Regions from separate parts of the Shewanella sp. SM95 genome, predicted to be linked through region 2. Evidence: predicted binding sites of a transcription regulator. Region 2 holds the regulator's gene; each other region holds the start of a gene.
What was found. Region 2 encodes sigma-54, which starts transcription at its own class of promoters, with help from an activator protein. Its sites were predicted from a motif close to GTTGGCACGNNNNTNGNNT; they were not measured.

Region 1: a site for sigma-54 is predicted at 3,144-3,162, ahead of flgB (flagellar basal body rod protein FlgB). Genes of this name have one in related genera too.
Region 3: a site for sigma-54 is predicted at 2,131-2,149, ahead of L5M29_RS01315 (BON domain-containing protein). Genes of this name have one in related genera too.

The regions. Positions count from the first base shown of each region.
Region 1 covers NZ_JAKKSE010000016.1:72,403-82,339, reverse strand. The annotation lists gene flgM (flagellar biosynthesis anti-sigma factor FlgM) at 1-201, opposite strand, end outside; gene flgA (flagellar basal body P-ring formation chaperone FlgA) at 277-984, opposite strand; gene L5M29_RS16570 (chemotaxis protein CheV) at 1,190-2,110, shown strand; gene L5M29_RS16565 (CheR family methyltransferase) at 2,211-3,050, shown strand; gene flgB (flagellar basal body rod protein FlgB) at 3,194-3,598, shown strand; gene flgC (flagellar basal body rod protein FlgC) at 3,601-4,017, shown strand; gene flgD (flagellar hook assembly protein FlgD) at 4,042-4,812, shown strand; gene flgE (flagellar hook protein FlgE) at 4,895-6,256, shown strand; gene flgF (flagellar basal-body rod protein FlgF) at 6,429-7,172, shown strand; gene flgG (flagellar basal-body rod protein FlgG) at 7,183-7,971, shown strand; gene flgH (flagellar basal body L-ring protein FlgH) at 7,983-8,657, shown strand; gene L5M29_RS16525 (flagellar basal body P-ring protein FlgI) at 8,669-9,760, shown strand; gene flgJ (flagellar assembly peptidoglycan hydrolase FlgJ) at 9,778-9,937, shown strand, end outside.
Region 2 covers NZ_JAKKSE010000018.1:61,267-71,203, reverse strand. The annotation lists gene rapZ (RNase adapter RapZ) at 1-675, opposite strand, end outside; gene ptsN (PTS IIA-like nitrogen regulatory protein PtsN) at 672-1,115, opposite strand; gene hpf (ribosome hibernation promoting factor) at 1,118-1,405, opposite strand; gene L5M29_RS17700 (RNA polymerase factor sigma-54) at 1,434-2,912, opposite strand; gene lptB (LPS export ABC transporter ATP-binding protein) at 3,020-3,751, opposite strand; gene lptA (lipopolysaccharide transport periplasmic protein LptA) at 3,748-4,302, opposite strand; gene lptC (LPS export ABC transporter periplasmic protein LptC) at 4,289-4,849, opposite strand; gene kdsC (3-deoxy-manno-octulosonate-8-phosphatase KdsC) at 4,846-5,397, opposite strand; gene L5M29_RS17675 (KpsF/GutQ family sugar-phosphate isomerase) at 5,397-6,374, opposite strand; gene mlaF (phospholipid ABC transporter ATP-binding protein MlaF) at 7,018-7,836, shown strand; gene mlaE (lipid asymmetry maintenance ABC transporter permease subunit MlaE) at 7,833-8,618, shown strand; gene mlaD (outer membrane lipid asymmetry maintenance protein MlaD) at 8,675-9,148, shown strand; gene L5M29_RS17655 (phospholipid-binding protein MlaC) at 9,160-9,822, shown strand; gene L5M29_RS17650 (lipid asymmetry maintenance protein MlaB) at 9,819-9,937, shown strand, end outside.
Region 3 covers NZ_JAKKSE010000001.1:276,761-286,697, reverse strand. The annotation lists gene L5M29_RS01325 (sigma-54 interaction domain-containing protein) at 1-1,206, opposite strand, end outside; gene L5M29_RS01320 (hypothetical protein) at 1,453-1,908, shown strand; gene L5M29_RS01315 (BON domain-containing protein) at 2,185-2,739, shown strand; gene L5M29_RS01310 (DUF3224 domain-containing protein) at 3,005-3,409, opposite strand; gene L5M29_RS01305 (hypothetical protein) at 3,539-4,315, opposite strand; gene L5M29_RS01300 (polysaccharide deacetylase family protein) at 4,529-5,656, opposite strand; gene L5M29_RS01295 (TonB-dependent receptor) at 5,999-8,635, shown strand; gene L5M29_RS01290 (tryptophan halogenase family protein) at 8,702-9,937, shown strand, end outside.

The DNA of each region.
Region 1 (9,937 bases), on a different contig from region 2:
ATCAACTTCAGGAAGGCTAGCCATTTTAGTCTGAGCTCCTTGAAGTTGTTGTGCCTGGGCCGTAATGACCACTGAGTCGCTTCTCTGTGGTGTTGTCGATTTTGTAGCAACTTGAGCAGATTGATCGCTGCTCGTTTTCGTTGCGCCTGAACGAACTTGCGCAGTCGTTGCAGTGTTGAGTTTGCTAATATCAATTGCCATTTTAGGCTCCAGCGTCGTGTGTACGGGATTTCTTAACTGGGGTATCGGCAGCTTACAAAAAAGCTTTAGATTATTTTACATTCTTACTTCAACTTCGCCAATGCCTGTGACTATAGCATCTAGTTCTTTGTTTGAACTGCTATTTTTGACTCTGATCCGATCACCTTTATTGCCATCTTGTAGGGCTTCGCCTACTGTTTTGAGCTCGAATGAGCCAGAACGAACGTAGATAGATACCGAATCATTTTTACAAACGAAGCATAAGTTGTTGCTTAATATGGGATTATCTTTTGCTACTCGTCGTTTTACTCGCACGCCAGCCAATTTACTCGGGTCATCGAATTCGGCACCTCTCAAGCTATTTTGTTCAATGTAACGGACTTCTACTTGACTAGGAGAGATGAGTTCGCCTGGTGCTAAGATTTCGGTTGAGACAACAACGGGGAATAAGATATCCACCCGAACCGAGATATAGATTTGCCAAGGGTAAGCTAAGTCTTGTGTATCGCAGCTGACTTTTAAGGTGTTATTACGGCTAATTTCCCTATCGCTAGCCAGTTCAACTTTCATTGGAGACGAACATTGTGACGGCAGCATTCTTGCGTCAACCATCTGTGGCGAAATATTTACTTTGGCATTTTCTGGAACGGATATTTTTTCTGAAATAAGCGCTTTAGCTAATTCTGAGATTGCCGATACGGTGGGGACAATAGGCTCTGCACTCGCAAAAGCGGGCATGAAGAGGGTGAAAAGACTAAAAAAACAGACTAAATTTACTTTCATAATGAAGAGACTAGCTTGTAACGCCAGAATGCACCTATACTTTTATTAAGTTCGAAGCTGACCACTGTAATAATAATTTGCATCACTGTCAGAAGATTGACTCAGTTTCGACTATGTTTATCGATAGATAAGACGTAAGCAATTAATATGCCTATACTCAACTGAGTTATAGGGCCGAACATAAACAGAACAACAAGGCAGAGTTATGTCGAGTATTCTTGATTCAGTCAACAAACGAACCCAGCTCGTTGGACAAAACCGTTTAGAATTGCTGCTTTTTAAATTAAACGGTCGTCAACGGTTTGGGATTAACGTGTTTAAGGTGAAAGAAGTACTGCAGTGTCCACCACTGACCACTTTGCCTAAACTTAATCCTTATGTGAAGGGTGTTGCTCATATTCGTGGAACAACCATTTCAGTGATTGATTTGAGTGCGGCAACAGGGGGAAAACCTTTAGCAAGCACTGAAAACTGTTTCATCATTATTTCTGAATATAACCGCAGTGTTCAAGGCTTCTTGGTCAGTTCTGTTGAGCGGATAATCAACATGAATTGGGAAGCGATTATGCCTCCGCCGCAAGGTGCTGGCCGTTATTCTTATCTGACAGCTGTGACTGAAATTGAAGGTGAATTAGTTGAAATTCTCGATGTGGAAAAAATCTTAGATGAGATTTCACCGGTTAAAACGGCTATCAGTGAAGAAGCCAATGAAAAACTGACCCTCGACAGAACTCAGCATTACCATATTATGGTTATTGATGATTCTGCCGTGGCGCGTAAACAAATTATTCGTTCACTCGAGTCATTGAATTTACAAATTGATACCGCAAAAGATGGTCGTGAAGCATTAGACAAGCTTAAAGAGATCGCCAAAGAGATGGATAATGTGGCCGATGAGATCCCCCTCATCATCTCTGATATTGAGATGCCTGAAATGGATGGCTACACCCTGACTGCTGAAATCCGAGATGATCCTAAGCTTAAGCATATTAAAGTGGTACTGCATACTTCGTTAAGTGGTGTATTCAATCAGGCAATGGTTCAAAAAGTGGGGGCTAATGACTTTATCGCTAAGTTTAATCCTGACGAACTGGCCGCTGCTGTGAATAAGCATTTAAGTTTGTAATTGCTGTAGGTTAGTACCTAGATACGCTTTACGCTATAATCTCGACTTTATAACATGATGGTTTCGCACTGATTTTGGTGCTTGCTATAGGATTTAGGATGTGAATGTGCCAAATAAATCACTCGCTGAGGCTGAATATAATCAATTTAGGTTGTTCTTAGAGCAACACAGCGGCATCGTACTGGGTGAAAATAAGCAATATCTTGTGCGCAGTCGTCTTGCTCCTTTGATGGGCAAATATAACCTGCCATCCTTATCTGATGTGGTTAAGCATTCGATGAAGCCTACTGAGCGTGCGCTCAGAGCTGAAGTGATCGATGCTATGACGACCAATGAAACCCTTTGGTTCCGTGATCGTTATCCATTTGAGTTGTTGAATAATGTCCTACTACCTGAATACAGTCGTCTGGGGCGTCCGCTTAAAATTTGGTCTGCGGCTTGCTCGTCAGGCCAAGAGCCATACTCATTGGCTATGACTATTCTTGAGTATCAACAGAAGAAGCCTGGTGCCTTGGCTGGTAGTGCTTCTATTCAAGCAACGGATTTATCTCCTTCCATGTTGGAACGTTGCAAAAATGCCGAGTACGATAGTTTGGCATTAGCGCGTGGTTTATCTGAAGAACGTAAGCGTCAGTTTTTTGATGCATTACCTTCAGGCAATATGAAGTTAAAGGACAATGTGAAGCGGTTGGTGAACTTTAGAGCGCATAATTTACTCGAGAGTTATAGTCTGCTTGGCAAGTTCGACATTATCTTTTGCCGCAATGTGCTGATTTATTTTGCACCAGAGGCAAAGGCAAAAATTTTGCGGCAATTCGCTGCCGCTCTCAATCCCAAAGGGATTTTATTTCTCGGTGCATCAGAATCTATCGCTGGTTTAACGGACGAGTTTGATATGGTTCGTTGTAACCCTGGCATTTATTACCAGAAAAAGACTTAACTCAGCCGCTCTAAAGAAAATTACCGACAATTGTCGGTAATTTTTTACCCATCACTTACTCATCCTTGTTGTTATTCTCAAAATTTTCCTGATGTTGGCACATGAATTGCTTTATTTTCGTGAGAACACGAGGAGGCAATTTTATGGCGATCAATTTTGATAATGCACTGGGTGTGCATCAATACACTCTCGGTATTAGAGCGCAGCGGGCTGAAGTCATTTCAAGCAATATCGCTAACGCAGATACGCCACATTACAAAGCCCGCGATGTTGATTTTTCTGCGGCAATGCAGGCCGCTCGAGGCCAACAGCAGCAGCGAAATAGTCTTGAAATGCAAGAGCCAGATAAGCATTTTGGGCTTGCGGAGTTGACTGGGCAATTTGTTAAGTTCCGTGTGCCAAATCAACCCGATACCGGTGATGGTAATACTGTTGATATCCAACAGGAACAATCAGCATTCATGCAAAATGCACTTGAATATCAAATGTCGCTAGGTTTTTTAGACAGTAAGTTTAGTGGCATGAAGAAAGCGTTGAGAGGGGATTAATCATGAGTTTATTTAGCATATTTGATGTTGCTGGCTCGGGAATGTCTGCTCAATCGGTCAGGCTAAACACCACCGCGAGCAACATAGCCAACGCGGATTCCGTCTCGAGTAGTGTAGATAAGACCTATCGTTCCCGTCATCCCATTTTTGAAGCCGAAATGGCTAAAGCCCAAAGTCAGCAACAAGCTTCTCAAGGCGTTGCAGTAAAAGGCATTGTAGAAAGTGATATACCACTACTGAAAGAATACTCGCCCGATCATCCTATGGCGGATGCGGACGGCTTTATTTATAAACCGAATGTTAATGTCATGGAAGAAATGGCAGATATGATTTCTGCTTCGCGCTCATATCAAATGAATGTTCAAGTCGCTGAAGCAGCTAAGTCTATGCTGCAACAAACACTTGGGATGGGTAAATAACATGTGTTACTTAGGAGGTAAGCTGTGAGCCTCATTAATCAAATTAACCAAGCGTCGGCGCAGACGGCTCAAAATAAGAGTCAGCCAAATGCCGTTACGACGAATTCATCAACCAGCTCAACGGGTAATCCGTTTCTTGATGGCATACGTTTGCCAAAAGAGTCAATAGTACCGGAAGCAAAAAGCCAGCAGTTAACTCAAGATGACTTTTTCTCGTTATTAAGCCAACAGTTATCGATGCAAGATCCCTTTAAGCCCGTCGACAACGACCAAATGATTGCGCAGATGGCATCATTCTCGACGGTTGATGGTATTACTAAGTTGAATAAGGAAATCGTTAATTTAAACGGTGTTATGACATCAAGCCAAGCATTACAGGCATCAGGACTTGTTGGTCGCAAGGTATTGATCCCAACTGATACAGGTAACATTTCAGCTGAAAGCCCAACAATAAAAGGTGTGATTAGCACGCCAGCTAAAATTCCTGAAGTTACTGTACGTGTTGAGGATGAGAAAGGCCAAGTTGTGACCACCTTTAAAGTTGATGGCAGTAAGGGGGGCAATGTCGATGTTAACTGGGATGGCCTCGATAAAGATGGAAACCCTGTAACCGCAGGTAACTATACGATCAAGGCGAGTGGTTTAGTGGATGGGAAATCCCAAGAATTGCCAGTCTCGACCTATGCTCATGTGACCAGCGTTTCTCTCGGTACGGCCAGTACTGGCGCGATTCTTAACTTGAGAGGCGGTATGGGCATCAAGTTAACCGATGTGTTAGCTGTGTCTGAAACCTAAGTTTACCTAAAAGAATTTTTGCAGTATCCGAATTGGGCGTAAGTCGCTCATAAATGAATTGAGTCAAGTGTAGAGGTGAATTATGTCGTTTAACATTGCATTGAGTGGCATTTCTGCCGCGCAGAAAGATTTAAACACTACGGCGAATAACATTGCTAATGCGAACACCATTGGCTTTAAAGAGTCCCGTGCTGAATTTGCGGATGTGTACGCTAATTCTATTTTTTCAAATGCTAAAACTGCTGTCGGTGGTGGTGTTGCTACGAGTCAAGTGGCACAACAATTCCATCAAGGTAGCTTACAGTTGACGAATAACTCCCTTGATATGGCGATTAAAGGGGGTGGCTTTTTCGTTACAGCCTCTGAACTGGGTACATTAGACCACTCGTTTACCCGTGCTGGAGCATTTAAGGTCGATAAAAATAATTACATGGTTGATTCTGCTGGTAATTATTTGCAAACTTTCCCAGTGGATAAAGATGGGAACTCAACATCAGTGAGTTTAACGACGGCTAAGCCGGTACAAATACCAGACACTGCGGGTAGCCCTGTAAAGACTGAGAATGTTACTTTACAAATGAACTTAAATGCTAAGGAAAGTGCACTCGACCCCGCGGCATTCGATCCTCTAGATGCAAAAACCTACAATAACGTTACATCAATGACAATTTATGACTCACTCGGTGAGCCACATATTATGACCACTTATTTTGTTAAGCCCAAAGATGGTTCGTACAATGGTGAGAACAATTGGGTAGCTTACTATGCTGTTGATGGAAAACAAGTCGATCTAGCCGGTCCTGCTGGTACTTATCAAACAGATACCACTGGCGATGGTACACCTGATGCAACGGGCACGGCTCAAACTGCTGGTGGTTGGAAAGGCTCTGTTCTCAAGTTCAATTCAGTTGGTGTCTACACAGGTAGCGATCCTGCTATAGTCAAGACTGAGGCTTTAGGCGTCAGTGGTGCGGGTGTTTTAGGGGCTGGGGCCGATGGTACTCAAGATTTGACTGTGAAGTTTAATGCCCCAACGCAATATGCGGCTCCTTTTGGTGCAACTGAGTTGACGCAAGATGGTACGACTGTAGGTCGCTTAACTAACGTTGAAATCGGCGAAGATGGTTTAGTGACCGCGAGTTATTCTAATGGTTCAACCGTGCCTTTAGCACGGGTTGCTTTAGTTCGTTTTGCTAACGAACAAGGTTTAACGCAAGTGGGTAATACGTCGTGGAAGGCTAGTTTGAACTCAGGTCCAGCGTTAGCGGGTGAGGCAAATAGTGGAACTTTTGGTAGCATCAGTTCATCGGCGTTAGAGCAATCGAACATCGATTTGACGACTGAACTGGTTGATTTAATTTCGGCGCAGCGTAACTTCCAAGCGAACTCTCGTACCCTTGAAGTGAATAACACGCTGCAACAAACCGTATTACAAATCCGCTAATCATTACTTTATTTAACTAAGTGTTGCCGCCAGTGGCAACACTTAGCCTTTATCCTGCCGTCAAATCACTTCATTTTCATATTTTTCAATTCTATCAGTAAATTAAACGTTATTTTTTTTGGCATGATGCTTGCTTGGATATTGTCATGTAGAAAATTTGACGGAGCAGTCTGTGGACAAATTCCTTTATGTCGCCATGAGTGGCGCTAAGCAAAATATGAATGAGCTGGCACTCCGTGCGAACAACTTAGCCAATGCTAATACCGATGGTTTTAAATCAGATATGGCGCAGGCCAGATCGATGCAAGCCTTCGGTGAAGGGTTGCCTTCAAGGGTGTTTGCGATGACAGAATCTCCGTCAGCTAATTTTCGCTCTGGTCCGATAAAAACCACTGGACGGGATCTCGATGTTGCCATTAAAGGCGATGGCTGGTTTGCCGTTCAGGCGAAAGATGGCAGTGAAGCTTATACCCGTTCCGGTAGTCTCAGTTTCGATGCGACGGGCATGTTGTATAACGACAGAGGCAATCCCGTGATGGGGGATGCTGGCCCGATAGTGCTGCCATTACCTATTGATAAAGTGTCAATTTCACAGGATGGCATAGTGTCTGTTCGCCCTCAAGGGGCGACTGCTGAAGTGATAGAAGAAGTGGCGAGATTGAAGTTAGTTAATCCCGGCAATGCGCAGATGATGCGTGGTGAAGATGGATTATTTCGACAAATGTCAGGTGAACCTGCACCAGCTGACCCTTTCGTCGCAGTTGAAAGTGGTGCCGTAGAGGGCAGTAACGTTAACCCTGTTGATGAAATGGTGTCTTTGATTGATCTTCAGCGGCAGTTTGAATTGCAAGTCAAGATGATGAAAACCGCGGAAGAGAATGATCGCGCTTCATCTTCATTAATGCGTATTAGTTAGGAGATAGATTATGCATCCGGCGTTATGGATTAGTAAAACTGGCTTAGACGCACAGCAAACTGATATTTCAGTGATTTCAAACAACGTAGCGAACGCTAGCACTGTGGGCTACAAAAAAAGCCGCGCAGTATTTGAAGATTTACTCTATCAAACAGTTAACCAAGCGGGTGGTGTTAGTGCTTCTAACACTAAGTTACCCAACGGATTAAACATAGGTGCGGGTACGAAAGTCGTCGCCACTCAAAAAATGTTTACTCAGGGTAACATGCTGACGACGGATAACTCGCTGGATCTTATGATTGAAGGTCCTGGATTTTTTGAAATCCAGCTCCCTGATGGAACCACTGCTTATACTCGAAATGGTCAGTTTACCTTAGACGATACGGGTCAGATTGTGACGCCAGGTTCTGGCTATTTGCTACAACCCGCGATCACTATTCCTGATAATGCGACCAGTATTACCGTTTCAGCAGAGGGTGAAGTTTCAGTAAAAACGCCGGGTACCGCTGAGAACCAAGTCGTGGGTCAGTTGACTATGACGGATTTTATTAATCCATCGGGTTTAGATCCTATGGGACAAAACTTATATACGGAAACTGGTGCGAGCGGCACGCCAATTCAAGGTACCGCTTCGCTCGATGGCATGGGAGCGATTCGTCAGGGCGCCTTAGAAACCTCTAACGTGAACGTGACCGAGGAACTGGTGAACCTTATCGAAAGTCAGCGCATTTACGAGATGAACTCCAAAGTGATTTCAGCGGTAGATCAGATGCTGTCTTATGTGACTCAGAATTTATAGAGGCAAACATCATGGCTAGATATCTTGTGTTGGCCGTCGCGTTATTGCTTGCAGCTTGTAGCTCGACGCAAAAGAAACCCCTTGCGGATGATCCCTTTTACGCGCCGGTATACCCAGAGGCGCCGCCGACAAAAATTGCCGCAACTGGCTCTATTTATCAAGACAGTCAGGCATCTAGCTTGTATTCGGATATACGCGCCCACAAAGTCGGTGACATTATCACTATCGTATTGAAGGAATCGACTCAAGCTAAGAAGAGTGCAGGCAATCAGATCAAAAAAGGCTCAGACATGAGCTTAGATCCCATCTTTGCTGGTGGTAGTAATGTGTCCATTGGCGGAGTGCCAATTGATTTGCGTTACAAAGATAGCATGAACACTAAGCGTGAATCGGATGCGGATCAGAGCAATAGTCTAGATGGCAGCATCTCGGCAAACGTGATGCAAGTGCTGAACAACGGCAGCTTAGTGATCCGTGGTGAAAAATGGATTTCAATCAATAATGGTGATGAGTTTATTCGTGTCACTGGTCTCGTTCGCTCGCAGGACATTAAACCCGATAACACTGTCGATTCAACGCGAATGGCTAATGCCCGTATCCAATACAGTGGCACAGGCACTTTCGCAGATGCTCAAAAAGTGGGCTGGTTAAGCCAGTTCTTTATGAGCGACTGGTGGCCCTTCTAAGGAGTCGTATCATGAAATATAAACTGGTGTTAGCCGTTGCCATGCTAGTGTTTTCTCTACCTAGTCAGGCTGAACGAATTAAAGATATTGCCAATGTGCAAGGTGTGCGTAGTAACCAGTTGATTGGTTATGGCTTAGTGGTCGGTTTGCCGGGAACGGGGGAAAAAACCAGTTATACCGAGCAGACCTTTATGACTATGCTCAAAAACTTTGGGATTAATCTCCCGGACAACGTCAAACCGAAAATTAAAAACGTTGCAGTGGTAGCCGTACATGCGGATATGCCCGCTTTTATCAAACCTGGTCAAGATCTTGACGTGACGGTATCTAGCTTAGGCGAAGCCAAAAGCTTACGCGGTGGCACCTTATTACAGACCTTTTTGAAAGGGGTAGATGGTAATGTGTATGCCATAGCCCAAGGTAGTTTAGTGGTGAGTGGTTTTAGTGCCGATGGTTTAGATGGTTCAAAGGTGATTCAAAATACGCCAACTGTAGGTCGTATACCCAATGGCGCGATTGTTGAGCGTAGTGTTGCAACCCCATTTTCAACTGGCGATTATTTGACGTTTAACCTACGTCGTTCGGATTTCTCTACTGCGCAGCGAATGGCCGATGCGATCAATGATCTATTAGGTCCTGATATGGCGCGTCCTTTAGATGCGACGTCTGTTCAGGTAACTGCTCCACGTGATGTATCACAACGGGTCTCCTTTTTAGCAACGCTTGAAAACCTTGATGTTGTTCCCGCAGAGGAATCTGCCAAAGTGATCGTTAATTCACGTACTGGAACCATAGTGGTTGGGCAAAACGTACGCTTACTCCCTGCGGCGATTACCCATGGCGGCATGACTGTCACGATTGCGGAGGCGACACAGGTTTCGCAGCCTAACGCGTTGGCAAATGGTCAAACAACCGTCACGAGTAACAGTACGATCACAGCGACAGAAAGTGACCGTCGTATGTTTATGTTTAATCCAGGCACTACGCTGGATGAGCTGGTTAGAGCGGTTAACTTAGTCGGTGCAGCCCCTTCAGATGTGTTAGCAATACTTGAAGCATTAAAAGTGGCAGGAGCTTTGCATGGTGAACTTATTATCATCTAATTTCTGTCGGGAAAATCATGGAAAAGCTTTCAAGTTCATCACATTTTCTTGACCTGGGCGGGCTAGATTCACTCCGCGCCCAGGCTCAGAAAGATGAGAAGGGCGCCTTGAAAAAGGTCGCCCAACAATTTGAAGGTATTTTCGTGCAAATGCTGATGAAAAGTATGCGCGATGCCA
Region 2 (9,937 bases):
TAAATTTTCGATTTGCCAGATGAACTTATTAACCAGTGGTTGACGATTTAAGAACTCAGCTACGGGTTCATCTAAGCCAGTCAATGGCCGCAGCGCCAACTCCCAGTGGGGATTGGGCAGAAAGCGCACATCGAACATAAAGTCGGCTTCGGTGGGCATTCCGTGCTTAAAGCCAAAGGACTCGAAGTTGATCACGAGTTCTTTATCGACACTACCAAGGAGAATTTGTCTGACTTGGTCGCTTAAATCATAGATATTCAGATTCGACGTATCTATGTAGTGATCGACCAGTTTTGACATAGGCTCGAGCAGTTTTCCCTCCAGCTTTATCGCTTCTTGCAAAGAGACTCGGCTCTTCGACAAAGGATGCAAACGGCGGGTTTCGCTGTAACGCTTGAGCAGAATTTTATCGCTGGAGTTAAGGAAGAAGCTCGTTAACTCAGTATCTGGAGGTAGGCTAGCGAGTTGTTTCACTAAGACCTTATCCTGCTCAGGCATGTTACGCACGTCGACACTGATGGCGACGAGATCGTTACTGCCTTTGAGTTGCTCAAGCAAACTGCCAATCAATGGCAAGGGAAGGTTATCGACACAATAATAGCCGAGATCTTCGAGTACCCTAAGGGCGACAGATTTGCCTGAGCCTGAGCGGCCCGACACTATGACCAGTTTCATCCAGTGATTACCTGATAGAGTTCCGTTTCATCATGCGTCTTGCGTAATTGCTTTAATATTTGCTTGTCGCTCAGCTTTTCGGCCATGCAAGACAAGGTACTTAAGTGCTGCTGACATTGGTCTGCAGGCACCAGTAGTGCAAATAAAATATCAACAGGTTGCTTATCGATAGCATCAAATGCTATCGGCTCTTCACACTTAATTAGTATGGCAATGGGCTGATCTATATCGGCTAGTCGACCATGTGGAATGGCGATGCCGTTACCTATACCTGTGCTCCCCATCTTTTCGCGCGCCACTAGGCTTTCGAATATCTCTTGAGATGAGAGGGTCGGGTACTGGGCAGCGACTAAGTCGCTGATGAGTTCCAGTACCTTTTTCTTGCTGCCCGGAGTGGCGCAGGTAGTGCACTCCGGCCGCAGTATGGTACAAAGTTCCATTATTAGTGTTTTGTTAACTTCTCTTTGTGTTTAATAACCTGACGGTCAAGCTTGTCAATCAGGGCGTCTATAGCGGCATACATGTCAGCATGCTCTGAAGTAGCAAAAACTTCACCACCTATGAGGTTTATTCTCGCTTCGGCAATCTGTTGCATTTTCTCAACATTGAGCACAACGTGCACATTATTGATCTGTTCGAAATGGCGTTCAAGTTTTGAAAACTTTTCTTCTACATATGCACGTAACGATTCGGTAATTTCGATATGGTGCCCACTTAGGTTTATTTGCATAGAAACGTCCTCCGATATCCACTGTAGGTTATAAACTTTTACGCTGATTAGAAGGTGGAATAAGCATAGCCTCTCGGTACTTCGCAATGGTTCTGCGGGCTACGTTGATCCCTTGTTCTGCCAGAAGTTGTGCCATCTTACTATCGCTTAATGGTTTTTTCTGGTTTTCCGCTGCAACCAGTTTCTTGATAAAGGCTCTGATTGCTGTGGATGAGCACTCACCACCATCGTCAGTACCGACGTGGCTAGAGAAGAAGTATTTTAGTTCAAAAAGTCCCTTAGGGGTATGCATGTATTTTTGAGTTGTGACCCGTGAGATGGTGGACTCATGCATTTCTACCGCTTCGGCAATATCGTTAAGCACCATAGGCTTCATGGCTTCTTCACCGTACTCAAAGAAACCTTGCTGATATTGCACTATGCAATTAGCAACTTTAAGCAAAGTATCGTTACGGCTTTCTAGGCTCTTAATAAACCATTTAGCCTCTTGCAGATGGCCGCGAATAAATTGGCTATCGGCTTGGTTTTTGGTACTGCGTGCCATAGAAGCATAATGTTGATTTACATTGATTTTGGGCATGCAGTCAGGATTAAGCTCAACGACCCAGCGGCCATTTTTCTTCGACACAGACACATCTGGGATAACGTATTCGTCATTATTGGGCGTGATCAACAAACCTGGGCGAGGATTGAGGGTTTGGATAAGTGCTATACCATCCCTTAATTCATCTTCTTTTAATTTAGTCTTACGCATCAATAATCTAAAATCACGGGCGGCGATCAGATCTAAATGATCTTTGATCAGCATGCGGGCGTTTTCTAGGTTGGGAGTATCAGCGGCGAAATGCGACAGTTGGATCAGCAGGCATTCACTTAAATCGCGTGCGGCAACGCCTATGGGATCAAAATGCTGAATGCGCTTGAGTACGGCTTCGACTTCGTCAAGCTCAACTTCAGGATTGCCCATGGCTTCGAGAATTTCTTCAGTGCTTTGGGTGAGATAGCCCTGATCGTCGATGGCATCAATAATGGCGGTGGCAATGGCTAAATCGGTTTCAGAAAACGGCGTGAGGTTTTTTTGCCATTCTAAGTGTTCGTACAAACCTTCACTGGTCTCGCCTTGGAAGGGCATATCGTCTTCACGACTGCCGCCGGGGCCTGAGTTTGGGGAGGCGGTAAACACTTCATCCCATGTGGTGTCCATGGGGAGCTCATCGGGCATGGATTCTTTGGTTAGCGACTCTGCCGTGTCTATGGTGGAGCTGTCTTTTTCTGGTGGCAGAGTGCTAGATTCACTGAAATCCGTATCGGATAGCGTTTGGTTTACAGGGGGTTTAGTGGCGTCGAATTGATCCTCTTCCAGCTCGAGAAGGGGATTAGAATCTAATGCTTGCTGGATCTCTTGCTGCAGTTCTAATGACGACAGTTGCAACAGACGTATGGCCTGTTGTAATTGTGGCGTCATGGTTAACTGTTGACCCAGTTTGAGCTGGAGTGACGCTTTCATGTTACCGCTGATCCCTACGTTATTATTGTTGGAGGAGGTCGCTTATTATCATTTTGAGTGAAGCCTAATGGCGGTATAAATTGTCTCCATAGGCTTCGCTCGATTAACTATAGCCTGAATTGTTCACCTAAGTACACAGCCCTAACTTGCTGATTGTCTAAGATCTCTGCTGGAGTTCCTTCGGCAATCAGGTTTCCGTGACTCACAATATAAGCATGTTCACATACATCTAATGTCTCGCGGACATTATGGTCTGTGATCAGTACGCCAAGGCCGCGACTTTTGAGTTGTTCGATAATCTTCTTGATGTCGATAACCGAAATAGGATCGACGCCGGCAAACGGTTCATCGAGCAAAATGAACTTAGGATTAGCGGCTAAAGCCCGCGCAATTTCGACGCGACGACGTTCGCCACCCGACAATGACATGCCTTGGCTGTCACGGATGTGGGTGATATGAAACTCTTCGAGCAGATGTTCTAGTTCTTCTTCTCGTTCTTCGTTTTTAAGTTCTTTACGAGTTTGCAGTACGGCCATGATGTTGTCATGAACAGTTAGCTTACGAAAGATACTGGCTTCCTGCGGTAAGTAACCTATGCCTTTGCGGGCACGCAGATGCATAGGATCTGCGGTTAAATCATCATCGTCGATAAAGATATGCCCCTTATCGCTCTTCACTAGCCCGACAACCATGTAAAAGGTCGTGGTTTTACCGGCACCGTTTGGACCGAGTAGGCCAACGACTTGACCGGTTTTTACCGTCAGACTGACGTCTTTAACCACTTGGCGACTCTTGTAACTTTTTGCCAGATTTTGTGCTCTTAAGGTGATTTGGGTCATTTAGAGTCCTGCTTTTTTACAGGTTTATCCGCCGGAGCGTCTGATTTAGCATCATCTTGATAGTTTTCAGGCTGAATAATAGTGATCACGCGATCGTCACCACTGCCAGTACTCTCGGCCATCAATTTCTGTTGAATCATGTTATAGCGGATTAAATTGCCTGTAACTTGGCTACCTGCTTGATCTAATGACGCCATACCTTTCAGTGTTAAGGTGCGGCTTGCCATATCGTAACGAATTTCTTTCGCGCTTGCCGATGCTGGGCGACCATCGTCTAATATTTGGCTATACGTAGCAGGGTTGCCTGTGGCGACCAAAGTTTTGCTATTTTCACCTTCAGCGGAAAATGCACGCAGTTCATTTGCTTGGATTTTTATTGAGCCTTGGGTAACTTCAACTGGACCAAAGAAGATGATCTGGTTGTTTTTGATATCCGCAGTTTGGCTCACAGCTTTAATTTTGACTTCTTGCTTTAAGTCGCCCACTTTCGCGAAAGCACTCATGCTCATAATTAGCATTAGGCTGGCAAGTAATACGTTATTTTGCTTCATATGTTCCTACTACCTGACTGGTCAATTGCACTTCTTGCGCGTTGAGGTCGGCATAAAGGCCTTGGCCTTGAATATTAAAATCTTTCCCTGTGACGTAAATGGTACGGTCAGAGGTCATTATCATAGTGTTGAGATCGAGTTCCAGATAACTGGTGGACAAGGTCTGAATCGGTTCTTCTGGGCTAATGGCATCGATAATAACATTATTTTCTAATACAACCTTGCCAGTTTCCTTGTTTAGCTTGCCCTGATCAGCCCTGAGCTGCCATTGTGCTTTACCTTGGTCTGGATAAACAAGATAAACAGGTTGAGTAAAGAAAGTTTGATTCGTTGAATCATAATGTTCCATGTGTTTCGCCGTCACACGGCTATTCACTAGTCCTTGCTCATTGAACTCAACACTGCGCAGATCTTCAACGATGAAATCTGGGGTATTTTGATCTTTAACTCTGTTATCGGAATCACCGCTGTGTTTGTTCTGGACCTGCCAGTAAAGCGCTAGTGCGGTTCCAAAAAAAGCGATAATCGCGAGTGTCACACGACTCATATACTCATTCCATGGGCCGAAGTGAATTTATTTTGACTTAGGAGTAACAGATCTGTGAGTTCACGCAGTGCACCGTGGCCACCATTGAGCGTAGTCACAAAATGGGCGTGTTGGCGTACATAGGGGTGGCCGTCAGCAACACTGACCGCTAAACCGACGACATTCATCACGGGGAGATCGACAATATCATCACCGATATAAGCCACTTCTTCTGGGGTGACACCATAAAGTGCGAGCAATGCTTCATAGGGCTCGAACTTATTGTCTACGCCTTGGTAAATATGGGTAACACCAAGGGCTGTCATACGGTTTTCAACGATTTTGGATTGACGTCCTGTGATCACGGCGAGGTTGAAACCGCTGGTGAGGAGTGAGCGCACGCCATAACCGTCACGGGTATGGAAGGCTTTGAGCTCTTCGCCGCTATTGCTCAAGTAAATACGGCCGTCGGAAAACACCCCATCGACGTCACAGATTAACAGTTTAATCTTTTGCGCGCGTTGCCACACATCATCACTGATTGGGCCGTAAAATCCTTGCTGTGGCATTAAATGACTCCTGCTTTAACCATGTCTAGCATGTTAAGAGCGCCGATAGGATGGCGATCTTTATCAATAACAATTAATCCGTTGATGTTTTTTGAGTCCATCACTTGCAGCGCTTGGGCGGCCAATACATTATCCGTGATCGTGACGCAGTTACGGGTCATCACATCGGCAATGGGCGTCGTGCGTAAATTCACTTCGGCATCGATAACGCGGCGTAAATCACCATCGGTGAAGATACCAACCAGCTTGCGCTGATCATCGATAATCGCCGTCATGCCTAAGCCTTTCTTGGAGATTTCGTACAGGGCTTCTGTGATGCAAATATCGTGGTTGACGAGCGGTAAGTCATCACCGCTGTGCATCACATCACAGACTTTTAACAGCAACTTACGTCCTAATGCACCGCCGGGATGGGACATAGCAAAATCATCACGGGTAAAGCCTTTCGCTTGCAGCAGCGCAATGGCGATGGCATCGCCCATCACTAAGGTTGCTGTGGTACTTGAGGTGGGTGCTAGTCCAAGTGGGCAAGCCTCTTCTGGGACTTCAATACATAAATGCACTTTAGATAATCGCGCCATATTCGATTCGGGTTTACCCGTTACCGCGATAACGGGCACGCCCATACGTTGGATGACCGGCATTAAGGTGAGGATTTCGCTCGACTCACCAGAATTTGAAATCGCTAAAATCACATCGTTATCGGCCAATACACCCAGATCGCCGTGGCTGGCTTCACCCGGATGCACAAAAAATGCGGGCGTTCCTGTGCTGGCGAGGGTGGCAGAAATCTTATTGCCGATATGGCCCGATTTGCCCATTCCCATGACAATCACTTTGCCTGTGCAGTTGAGGATCAACTCGCAAGCTTCTGCAAATTCAGCCGAATCAACATATTGATAAAGATTGTCTAGGGCTGACTTTTCAATGTCGATAACTTTACAACCCCATTGGCGCAGTTGTGATTTGTCTACCATGTCTATCTCTCTTTTTGCATTGTCTTTGTCGCCCCATTGATGGGATTGGAATAGCACAATTTGGTACGCGATAAAGATGATATGTAATAGGCTTTCTGCCAAGTATTAGTTTGTTTTCAGACAATTTAGCTTATGTCTTGCTGTGGTTAATTACCGAAAACAGCAAAACAATTGCGGCAGGCTAGAGCGATTGATCCGACTCGTCAAGTTCAGCTGCGTTAGCTATTCACGCACAATAACGTGTTTAGCGGCAGAAGGTCTTGAGCAATATCATCGTCTTTGTCGTTTATTTCAATGGATTTATCCCATATCGCAGCGGGTATTACCCTATGGGATGCCTCTATTGCGCAATTGCGTATCGACTCTCCCCGATAAAAGTGGGCGAAGAGTGAGCTAAGTGCGAACGAATTAGCCAATACTGCCAATTCTGCAACTAGGTTGAAAACATTAAGTAACATTTTACCTGTGCAGAGTGAAAACTTAGGGCGCATTTTCGCTGTAAATGAGGCAAATTGAAAGTATCGCAGGGCGATAGTGTCGATTCGGTTGTAGGTTAAAGCGCAATTACGTACAATTTGCGGCTCTTCGATTGGTCAGTCTCGGAAGACTAGGATCACCTCATTTGCAAATGTCGGAATCAAGCATGACTCAAGAACAAACGCCGTTGGTTGAGATCCGTAATTTGGGGTTTAGCCGCGGTCAGCGTGTGATATATGAAGATATTAGCCTGTCCATTCCAAGGGGCAAGGTGACGGCGATCATGGGGCCGAGCGGCATAGGCAAAACGACCCTGTTGAAATTGATTGGCGGCCAATTAACGCCTGACCATGGACAAGTGTTATTCGACGGTCACGATATCCATGGCGTGAGTCGTAATGAATTATTTAGTCTGCGTAAGCGGATGAGCATGCTGTTTCAAAGTGGCGCGCTGTTTACCGACATTAATGTGTTCGATAACGTGGCGTTTGCACTGCGTGAACATTCTGGACTACCTGAAGACATTATTCGCACTATCGTGCTGATGAAGCTTGAAGCCGTAGGTTTACGTGGTGCAGCTCAGATGATGCCAAGCGAGTTGTCCGGTGGTATGCAACGCCGCGCCGCATTGGCTAGAGCCATAGCGCTTGAACCTGAAATGGTGATGTACGATGAGCCTTTTGCAGGGCAAGACCCAATATCGATGGGCGTGTTAGTAAAGCTTATTCGTGAGTTATCCGATGCGCTGAATCTGACTTCCATTGTAGTGTCCCACGATGTGGATGAAGTGCTTGGCATTGCCGATTATGTATATGTGGTGGCTGACAAAAAAGTCATCGCCCACGGTACCCCTGAAGAATTAAAGTACGCTGATAATCCGCAGCTGAAACAGTTTATTCAAGGTGCTCCGGACGGCCCTGTGCCGTTCCATTATCCGGCAAATGATTACCAGCAAGAATTAATGGCAAAAGGAGTTGGCAAGTGAAGTTAATCGACAGTATTGCCGACTTAGGCCGCAGCGCGATTGAGCTAGTGCTCGGTTTTGGCCGTGCAGGCCTTATGCTGTGGGGGGCGATTTTTCGCTGGCCACGCGTGCGTAAAGGTTTTCCATTATTAGTGCGCCAGATTTATGTGGTCGGTGTGCAATCCATGGTGATTATTTTAGTCTCAGGACTCTTTATCGGCATGGTGCTCGCACTGCAAGGCTATAACATCTTAGTTGGTTTTGGCACCGAAGAAAGCTTAGGTCCTATGGTGGCGCTCAGTTTACTGCGTGAGTTGGGGCCAGTTGTTACCGCGTTATTGTTTGCGGGACGGGCGGGTTCAGCATTAACCGCTGAAATTGGTTTAATGAAAAGTACTGAGCAGCTTTCCAGTTTAGAAATGATGGCGATTGACCCATTAAGGCAGATTATTGCACCGCGCTTTTGGGCTGGAGTGATCAGTATGCCATTGCTGGCGTTGATGTTTACCGCTGTAGGTATTTATGGCGGGCACCTTGTTGGCGTGGAATGGAAAGGGATCGACAGTGGTGCGTTTTGGTCGATTCTGCAGGCGTCTGTCGAATGGCGTCAGGACATAGTTAACTGCTTGATCAAAAGTGGTGTGTTTGCCGTAGTGGTCACTTGGATTGCGTTATATCGCGGTTATCAAGTGATCCCAAATCCGGAAGGCATCAGCCGTGCAACGACCCAGACTGTCGTTCAGTCGAGCCTCGCTGTATTGGCATTGGATTTTTTACTGACAGCCCTGATGTTTGGCCGCTAACGGAACACTGCGGATTTCGACACAGGTTAGATGGATTAACAGAGTGGTAGCTGAACATGTTGACACGAAAAATTGAATTATTAGTGGGTGTGTTTCTTTTAACAGGATTGGCCGCTTTTTTGGTCTTAGTCTTTAACGTCGCCAATATTGAAGTGAAAAGCAGCGATAGCACTTATACCATACAAGCCAATTTTACCAACATTGGTGGTTTGAAGGTGCGTTCGCCAGTCAAGGTTGGCGGTGTTGTCGTTGGCCGAGTGAGCAGCATAGATTTAGACCCAGTTAAGTTAGTGGCTGTGGTCACATTAGTGATGGACAAGCGTTACGATAAATTCCCTGAAACCAGTAGTTTAGCCATTTTGACTTCGGGTTTGTTGGGCGAACAATTCTTAGGGTTAACACCGGGTTTTGTCGACGATGATGTCAGTATGCTGAAAGATGGCGATAAGATTGACGACACTCGCTCGGCATTAGTGTTGGAGGAGCTGATTGGTCAGTTCTTATATAGTATGGGTTCGAAGGATAAATAGGGGTTACCGCTATGTTTAAAAACTTATCTCGTTTTTTATTGCCGTTAGTGATGGTTTTAGGGGCAACGAGCGCAGTCGCCGCTGATGTGGTTGTCGATACGACAGATCCGTATGCCATGGTGAAAGCCGTTGCCAATAAAACCTTCGATCGTTTTCACAAAGATAAAGCATTAATCGACGCAAATTCAGACCATTTAAAGGTGATTGTTCGTGAAGAACTCATGCCTTATGTCGATTATAAATACGCTTCTTATAAGGTATTAGGCCAATATCTTAAGGATTCAACCGAAGAGCAACGCAATCGTTTCGTCAATGCTTTTGAAGGTTATTTAATCTCTACTTATGCTCAAGCCTTTACTGAATATACTAATCAAAAAGTGGAATTCTCACCTGGGATTGATTTTAGCAAAGAGAAAATGGTCGATGTAAACGTGCAAATCATCGAAGCCGGTCGCCCACCGATTAAACTGTTGTTTAAGGCGCGCCGTTTAAAGGATGACTCATGGAAGGCATTTGATTTAGTTGCCGAAGGTGTGAGCTTACTGTCTTCTAAGCAGTCGGAAATCTCTAATCTAATTCGCCAACAGGGTATCGATCCCGTGATTAAGATGCTCGAAGATCGCACAAAAGAGAAAGTGGTCATGAAGGCAAAATCAGGGAAGTCACAGTCGTGATTGAATTTGTGCAACAGGGGACAGTTTGTCATCTCAAAGGGCGCATAACCCAAGCCGATGTCATTACACTTTGGCCACAGCGGCAACAACTGCTGAATGAGTCAACCCAGATATT
Region 3 (9,937 bases), on a different contig from region 2:
CATGCCTTGGGGGATAACAACTTGTTCACCACCACATAAACCCACTTCATTCGTCTGAGGTAGCTGTAAATGGCTGGGTAAAATATCCTGATCGGCCAGAATATAGGCTCGCTCAATGGCATGTTTTAATTCACGCACATTCCCTGGCCAAGGATATGCCGCAATCATCTGCGCACTGTCTTCAGCGAGGCTTTTATTCTGCTTTTCGGCCACATTACGATAGGCAAGAAAATGCTGCGCTAGCCCGAGAATATCATCGCCACGTTCCCTTAATGGCGGAACGCGGATAGGGAACTGGGCCAAACGGAAATACAAATCTTCGCGAAATTGCCCAGCCTCTATCGCCACTCTGGGATCACGGTTAGTCGCTGCCACAATACGTACGTTTGCACGTTGCACTTTGTCGCCACCCACAGGACGATACTCGCTATTTTCCAACACTCTGAGTAACTTCACTTGATGATCAATCGGCATTTCGGTGACTTCATCGAGAAACAAGGTCCCGCCTTCAGCCTGTTCAAATACGCCTTTGTGATCGCGATTCGCCCCCGTAAATGCACCTTTGACATGACCAAACAGCTCACTGTCGACCAATTCTGGGCTTAATGCACCACAGTTAATCGCAATAAAAGGCTCGTTCACCCTAGGGCTGGCAAGATGTATGGTATTAGCAACCAGTTCTTTCCCTACCCCACTTTCCCCAATAATCAGCACATTACTGCCTGTCGCAGAGACGCGACGAATAGTGCGATATAGCTTGTGCATAGGAGCTGATGAACCAACAAGCAAACCGTATTGGTCTAGCTCGCTAGCAAAAGGATGCAGTCGATTAGGCGATGATGCTAAATACTGTGCAAAATCAGCAAAAATTTCGCTGATTAGCGGCATATCGTAAGGTTTGCGAAAGTGGTAACCAGCAAAATGAGACATTAACTGATCAAGATTAGGGTTTGGCTGACCGTCGGAGAGAAAAATAAACTCAATATTTGACATGGCCGCATTATCCAGCAGCACAAGGTAATCTTCTCGACTAAGACTGGATAACTCAATAATGGCAACATCGACGTGATTTGCCCCTAGCTGCTCTATCCAAGGCAAGTCATCGACACTGCGTAGCTTATTAAAGTCTGCAGCGCCAGCAAGTTCGATGATTGCTTGCTCGGCGCCAACATCCTGCAAGTGATAAAAAAGTGTCAGTCGAGCCATGCGTATCTACTCCCTGTATGAAAAACTACTGTATGTCAGCCATGAAATTTTAACAACAGCAACGGTAATAGTTGCCGATGTTCTAAGATGATATCTCGATGAACTGAGAATATCAGTCTAAAAATCAGCCTGTTAAAATATCATTAAAAACGAGAACAGAATATGCATGGTAGCTGAACGAAACAAAATCAGTTTACCCAAGCAGTTAAACAATCTATGTCGAACACTGGCATTAGGAGGCCCATAATGAAGTCTAATGTTGTGCAACATCAGACTGATATCCGCGCCGATATCATGTTGATCGATGAAATCATCAAGCTGAATCAGGAAGGACTCACATTTTACAACCAAGCGAGGAGGTATGTCGAAGACTATAATCTTAAGCGTGTTTTTTCCGCCAAAGCTAACATCCACCAACGAATGTTAACTCGGTTTGAACAGCTGAGACGTTTGGCTGACGAGCCAATTAATGGCCTAAGTCACACCGTGCCCGTCACTTATACTCAAGCAACAGAATTGCTGCAACAGTGCCAAATTTCGCAGGCAATGACCGCTCTTGTCGACATAGAGCAGCAAGTGCTAATCCAAATAAAACAAGCAGTAAGGCAAGCGCATCAGCCACAACTTGCAAACCAACTTGCAGAGGGTGCCGCTTGGCTGCAAATGAGTTACGACGGTACGGGATCGCTCAATCACCATTAATTCCCTGTCGCTAAGTGAGCCATATTTAACCGACTCCCCTCCACTTTTACTACAGACATAATACCGCACTGATGAGTGCGGTTTTTTATGCTCGAATGATGGCTCAGCATGCCAGAAAAAATTACATTTTGTCGGTAAAAAAGACCGACCTAAAGGAAAATGCCAAGGTATAAAAACGCCAGAAAAAACAATTTAAACATTAAAAATCATTACCTTAAAAACATTGGCACGATTGGCGCATTATCTAGCTTCGAGAAAACAACGGAGGATATGATTATGAAAACTACAACAGCATCAGTACTAGTGGCTTTACTTGTCGGTTCAATCAGTTTAAATGTGGCCGCCGCCCAAGATTGGAAAGGCGGAACCAAGGATGCGTGGATCGATGGTAAAGCAGAAACCACTTTACTGCTCAACACGAATCTCAATTCCTTCGACATCATTACAGATGTCAAAGATGGTAAAGTGACATTAACAGGTAAAGTGGAAAGCAGTGTGGATAAAGCCCTCGCCACAGAGCTCATCAAGAGCTTAGATGGGGTGAAAGATGTCGATAACCAACTCACTGTGATGAATGAAAAAGAAGGCACCAGTGAAGTTGTTGCCACCTTAACTGACTCTAAAGTTGCCACAGTCATCAAAACGCGTTTACTGTTTTCAACTGACGTATCCGGCACCCAAATTAATGTGGATGTTGCCAATGGCATAGTCACATTGAAAGGTGAAGTTGCCAGCGATGCCGAACGTCAACTAGCACTGAAAATTGCCGAAAATACCGACGATGTGAAAAAGGTCGTTGATAAAATTAAAGTTGTTAAAAAAGTGTCTTAACTCTCGCGACAACGGCATTTTTTAAATTAAACGTATTTTAAGTAACAGCACGCCGATCTAGACTCAAGGTTCGATAGTGCTTTATGAAAAAGAATCAAAAAACCAGCCTCGGCTGGTTTTTTTATGTCCATTTTCAGACTCAATCGAAAAGACTTACTCGCTTAAATTAAGAAGGGTGAATTAAGATGACTCGAATGATCATAAAGGAGAAGAGTTACAGAAAACTGAGCTAAAACGCAGGCGTTATTCAAGCTTCAAAGTCAAACTAAGCTTCAAAGCCAAACTGGAATGCATAAAAATGTTGGCCATTCTCAATATTGATGGTCATAGTGCCAGTTAACCCCTGCAACTCCCCCGCCCCAGAATGGGGTATCACTTCTAAGATCAGACGATTTTGTCCATCGGTCATAATGCCAAAATGTTGTAATACGAAACTGCCCTGCTTACCGCACAAATTACCAACCACTTGTTCAATGGCCACATAGCCAGCTGAGCCCTTGACTGACGTCATAGCACTGAGCATTTCCCCCTTGCTGCGACCCTCAAGCTCACCATAAAAGGTTTTATCTAAGCCCATACGTCCTAACGTCACACCACCAATACCAGTAGCATAGGGGCTATCAGGAGTGAGCTTAACATCAAATTTCCCAGTGATTTTGCTAACTTGCATGACACTCTCCTTGTCGAAATCTTATGCTGACCTATTACCTGCTAACGCTTGCTACTGAAGCAAACATCACCCACAGACCGAAAAACAACTTAGCATAAGCCTACGTAGATCCATAATGGCATTTACACGTTACTTATGTATGCTGGTCTCACTCACTATCATCTCTATGGTTTTGACTATTTCAGGGGTTTCAGACATGGGTTGGTCAGACGCTCTATCACGATAAGTCACAGCAATTTTAAATGGGGCTTCAAAAGGATAAACAGGTTCAATACTATCCACCTCGATTCGATCGCCAAGCATGACACTGCCTAAGTGTTTCAAGCTATTGTGTTTAAAATCCAGATTAAACAATCCAAGATACCAAAATACGCCCGAACCTTGAGTCGTCACAATAAAGGGCGCCACAAAGGGCATAGTTTGCATTTTAGGATCATCTTGAATCGGTGCGTCACTTTGGGTGTCCGGCTCTAGAGCGGGATCGAAATTTAACGGTGTAATGCGCAAGTAATCGAGTAATGCTCGACCTTTTACCTCACCATCTTGGTAATCGCCCATAGCAAACTCTGTTTGCTTGATCTTAATAAAATGTGTCAGTGCAACGGACTTGCCGCCCTCAGGCAGCGTTATTTCAACAGGATTGGCGGTATTTAAGCTAAAGAGTTTAAGCATCACTTCCGATGCATTCGCCACAGGCTTTACCTCAAAAGGTGTCACAGTTTCGATCTCATTCGCCTGAGCCTGAGTTTTTTCATGCGCCATAGCTTCATCGTATTGCATCACCTGTCCATCTTCCATCACCATATAAATATCATCATTGGTCATGTTGAAACGGTAAATACCCGCAGCAAGTAAGGCTAATACCACTAAGGTTGCCGCTATGGTTAATTTTACAAACGTACTCATCTTCTCTCCCCAATCGCGCTCGTTATGCGCTACTTTTCTAACACCGATAAACTTCAAATCAATGTCGGAGCAGTATTACAGATACTGAGTTAAAGCGAAGTGGGTAAAGTGTAAAAAATGCCGCTATTTTGAATTTTGTCAGGCTAAGTTCAGCAACATGCCTTTTACTCGACCAATATGATGGGCCGAGTAAATACTCAGCCCAATACATCACTACTTTTCGTTTTTCCACAAGGCTGGGGTTTGGCTTGGTTGCCAATTGCTTTGGGAGAAATGCGCTTGCACTAAGGAATAGATTTTATCTTGATAGGACACAAACTCAGGTAGTTGATAATTATGCTGATCCTGCCAAGCAGGGGCATAGTTATCTAGCGTATCAAAACGATACCCTTGACGTTGAGCTTCTTCAACAAAACGCTTAATTTTAGGCAAGTTGATGGTTGCACCTTGTCCGCGGTGAGCATTCTCAAACAAGAAGTCGTGGGTCAAGATAACCACTTTCCCGTTATGTAAACCATCACTACAATCTAAGTTCTGCGTACGACTGTTAAGAGGGTTCATTGTGGTGCCCGCACAGGTATTGATCACTTGATTGATTTTATCCACCAGCTCAACCCCATCAGCCATAGATTCAGCGGGAAAAGCCACGCCCCAATCCTCAGGCCCCCAATCAAAGTCCCAACCAAATATTTTATAGTCACTCTCGGCGAGCATGTTTTGAATTTGCACCGCAACTTGCGAACTGTTGGTAGAGGTTTCGGCGGTACAAGCAAAAGCAGGGTCCCAAGGCGGCACAGTATCGGATGTCGCACACAAGCCGTCGCCTTTGAGTTTACTGGTCACTCGCCAACCATTGGTGTAAGGCAAACGTGCCAACTTAGTCATCTTGTTATTGGGATAACTGGCGGCATTAGGAATAAGTTCAACCACTTTGGCCGTGTTCGTCACAAAATAGGTGAAATCGGTGGCCGCATCTTGATAGGATTTTACCGGCCAGAGTCCAACTTGATTACAATATGCCGCCCCAGATTGCACGCCATCAGTGCAGTTATGCAGCATATGATCGTAACTGTGGTTTGCCAGAATATGACCATCGTCTAGCAAACGTTGTAGGGCGACAGCCGCTAACGCCTCGTTTTCATCCCCTTCGCCATACATATGAAACGCATTAATAAAGAACGTCGCCTTAATATTGGCATCCTTTAACGCATCTAACAGCCCTAAGGTCGCGTCAATTGGACCATCATCAAAGGTAAGGTAAATGGTTTTATCGCTGGCGTGGGCAAGACTTACGCTCGCTAAACAGAGTCCAACTGCGGCGGCTATCGATTTCAGTTTCATGATCTCATCCTATAGATAATGTTTGAGGCTAATGATTAAAAAGCAATGAGTTAACGCCCATGCATCTCAATTCGCACACAGTCTCGCACTCATTCGCTCGGCTTATCTATAGTGAGTAATCTAGCCAGCGTTAGTTATACCATCCTAGCAACAAGCCATACTTTTCTACGCTAAGTCGATAAATCTCCCATCACCACTCAAGTTGAAATCACCGCCGCCCTCGCGTTAAACACAATAGAAAAATACCAATCCTAGTGTGAAAAGTACCGCATCAACAATTCGATAACAGGTAAGTTAACTGGGGAAAAAAACAACATAAAAGCACTACAGGGATGCAATAACATGTCAGAAGGTCAACTATTTAAGAGCTCTTTGCTCGCATTATGTATCGCTAACGCCTTGTTCGGGATGAGCTCAACCGCAGTCGCGGCGGAGCAACAAGAGGCAACTGCAGAAAATATTGAGGTAATCCAAGTACGCGGCATACGTCGCTCGATTGAAGCCTCAATGAATACCAAACGCTTCGCCGATTCCACGGTCGATGCCATCACCTCGGAAGATATAGGTAAGTTTCCAGATAAAAACATCGGTGATGCACTGCAGCGCATTTCTGGGGTGACGGTCGATAGGCAATACGGTGAAGTGAGTGGGGTCACCATTCGTGGTACAGCGCCAGAACAGAGTCGTATTTTGCTGAACGGTCAAACCGTTGCGAGCACCTCTTGGTATGATCTTGGTCCTGCCACTCGTACCTTCAACATGGAATTATTGTCAGCCGAGCAAGTCAGTGCGGTTGAAGTCCACAAAACGCCAACCGCTAGCCTTGAAGAAGGTGCGCTGGGCGGCACTGTCGATCTAAAAACCCGTAAGCCCTTAGATCTCGATGCTCACACTTACCAAGTGGCGGGTGAGTTGAGCCAAAGCAGCCTGTACGATGAAACAGATCCGAGTGGATCTTTCGTCGGAAGCTGGAAAAATGACGATGAAAAATTTGGTATTTTAGGCGCTTACTCAGTAGAAAAACTCACCAGTGGTCGGCATGTATTAGAATCGCTCAGCGGTTATTATGAATACTTCGCTGCCGATCCTGCACAAGACCAAGAATCAACTGTCGGGGCGTGGGGGATTGGCTCACAGGCATTTAGGGCCGAACGCGAACGGACCAGTGCCCAAGTCACACTGCAATTTGCACCGACTGAAAAAACAGAGTTCACCTTAGATTACTTTAATTTTGAACTCGATATCCCCCACGTAAACCATAACTTCTTAACCGTTGGCGCCCGCGGTTCGGGCTCCACCAACGTAGTAAATAACGCCCAAGGCGGCACAGCATCGGCAACAATTCTGCCAGCGTATGCGTCGATTATTTATAACCCTGTGGTACGCCACGCGGTTAATATGAAGTCTGACGTACTCAACTTAACCGGAAAATACGTCGGGGACAGTTTCACCCTTAGCGGCGTCATTGGCCAATCGACCTCAGATGGCGGCACCCAAGGCGGCTCATCTTCTTGGTGGATCCCCGCGACGGATCAAGGCGGCAAAATTGGCGATCCCGCCTTCCCTAATGGTCAAGGCAGTGTCGATGGTGGCTTTAGTTACGATGCCACAGGTCCCTATCAAGTGATGCTCACGAGCCTAGATGCCAACGATGCTAGCCAGTTCAAACATGCGCAGGAAGCCAACTACGAAACCACAGTGCAAGATCATAGAGTCACCTACGCCCAGTCTGACTTCGAATATCAACTCGAGCATGATTTTATTAATAAAATTGCAGTCGGGATTAAGTACAACACCAGTGATTTCGAGCGCAATGCCTTCAATCGTAACCCCGCAGAAATCCTAGGTTTCGTGCCTAATGGCAACCTAGCCAACTGGAGCGATGGCGTACTGTCTGGCCTGCATTCCCAGAGCGGCGGCAATGTGCTCGACTCCTATGCCAAGTTAGATGAAGACAAATGGTGGGCGTTTATCAGCGAGAAATACGCCAATGGCGAGTTAGTGGAAGTCGCCGATCTCGGTAACACCTTCACTGTCGAAGAGGATATGTTGGCCCTGTACGCCCAAGCGGATTTCAGCGGCGAATTCTACCGTGGTAACTTTGGCGTGCGCTACGTTAACACTGACCAAACTTCAACCGGTTTTGCCGATGGCAAACCCTACAATGAATCCGTTAATTACGATAATTGGTTACCGAGTATCAACGTCGCCTTCGATCTGCAAGAAGATTTAATCCTACGCGCCTCGGCCTCTGCTGTGATGGCACGTAACAACTACAGCGATCTTAAACCTGGGTTAGCGATAGCGAAAAACTTTGGTACTGCGACCGGCGGTAATCCAAATTTAAAACCCTATAAGGCGAATCAAGCCGATCTTGGCATCGAATGGTACTTCACTGAATCTTCTATGCTGTCGGCGGCCTTGTTCTACAAAGATATTGATAACGTAGTGTTTGTCACTGAGTCGACGCAATATATCGAAGGTTGCGGCGCGTCAGAATCCGAGTGGGATAAATGCCGTGTCACAGCCCCAGCCAACGGCGGTAGCGGCTCAGTGACTGGGCTTGAAATCCAGCTACAACATAACTTTGAAAGCGGTTTTGGCTTCTTAACCAACTACACCTATGTGGACAGTAAGAGCACGCGCCCCGATGGCACCGAGCAGATGATTGAAGGTGTGTCAGAAAACTCCTTCAACGGCTCACTCTTCTACGAAGATGATCTGTTCAGCGCCCGTATCGCCTATAACTGGCGTTCAGAATACTTAGGCGTAGGTAACATTCAAAACGTGTTAAACGACAGCTATCAACAAGTGGATGCCTCGATTATTTGGCATGCAATGGAGAACTTAGATATTTCACTCGAAGGGGTTAACTTAACCAATGAAGTGGTGCAATCCTATGATGTTAAATACGGATTGACGCAAAATACCATCGAATTTGGTTCACGTTATTTCGTCGGTGCCAGCTATAAATTCTAAACTTAAGTCACAGCATAGCCGACCTTAGGGTCGGCTTTTTGCGTTGATAATGCAGAGGTATAAGCCATGAAAGTGAAACAAGCAATCAGAAAAATCATTATCTTAGGTGGCGGCACCGCAGGCTGGATGGCCGCGGCCGCCCTCGCGAATAATCCCGTATTTGCCGCCATTGAACTCTGTTTAGTGGAATCGGACAACATAGGCACCATAGGCGTTGGTGAAGGTTCAACGCCACACTTGAAACGCTTTATGGACAACTTAGGCATTAGCGAAAAAGATTGGATGGAACAATGCCACGCCAGCTATAAAACTGGCATCGATTTCATCAACTGGAATGGGGACGGGCAGCAATACTTTCATCCCTTCTATTGTCAAATGGATGTGAAACCCGCTGAAGTTTTCTTTATCAACGCCAATGCAAGACGCCGCGGTCATGGCAGTGCCGTTAAACCCGACGCGTTCTTCTCCAGCGGCGTACTGGCCAAACACAATCTCAGCCCAAGGCCGAATAAAGCGTTGCCCTACGCTAACGAATACGGCTATCACTTCGATGCCACTGAACTTGCCAACTACTTAAAAGAATACGCTTGCCAACGCGGCGTAAAACACCTCATCGGCGATGTCATTGAAGTTTCAACATCCCAAAACCAACATATAGACACCTTAATGCTGGCGAATGGCGAACGACTTAACGCCGACTTTTTTATCGATGCCAGTGGCTTTAGCGCTAAGTTGATTCATAAAACCCTAGGCGTACCCTTTCAATCCTTCGCCAATGAACTGCTCAACGACAGCGCCGTCACTGTACCTGCATTAATGGACACCACTCAAACACAGCAAACCCAAATGCTGCAAGCCCAAGCATTGCAAACACAAGCACAGCAGGCCAAGTACCATACCCGCGCAACGGCGCTCAGTGCAGGCTGGCTATGGCAAATCCCTCTCACCCACAGGCTTGGCAATGGCTATGTTTATAGCAGTCGCCACCTCAGTGCCAATGCCGCGGCCAAAGAATTATTGCACAGTGTTAATCTGCCTGAATCAACCCAAGTACGGTTTCTCAAGATGCGGGTCGGTGTCAGTGACAAGGCTTGGCACAACAATGTGCTGGCGATAGGACTTGCGCAAAGTTTTATCGAACCACTCGAAGCCACATCGATCATGATGACCCAATTCACCCTTGAAAAATTTATGTCGTTATTCGAACGCTATCAATTGAATAAGCAGGCAGAGACCTTAAGTCGACAAACACTCAATCAGGCAGTCATGCAGTTAGTGCTCGGCATAAAGGATTATATTCAG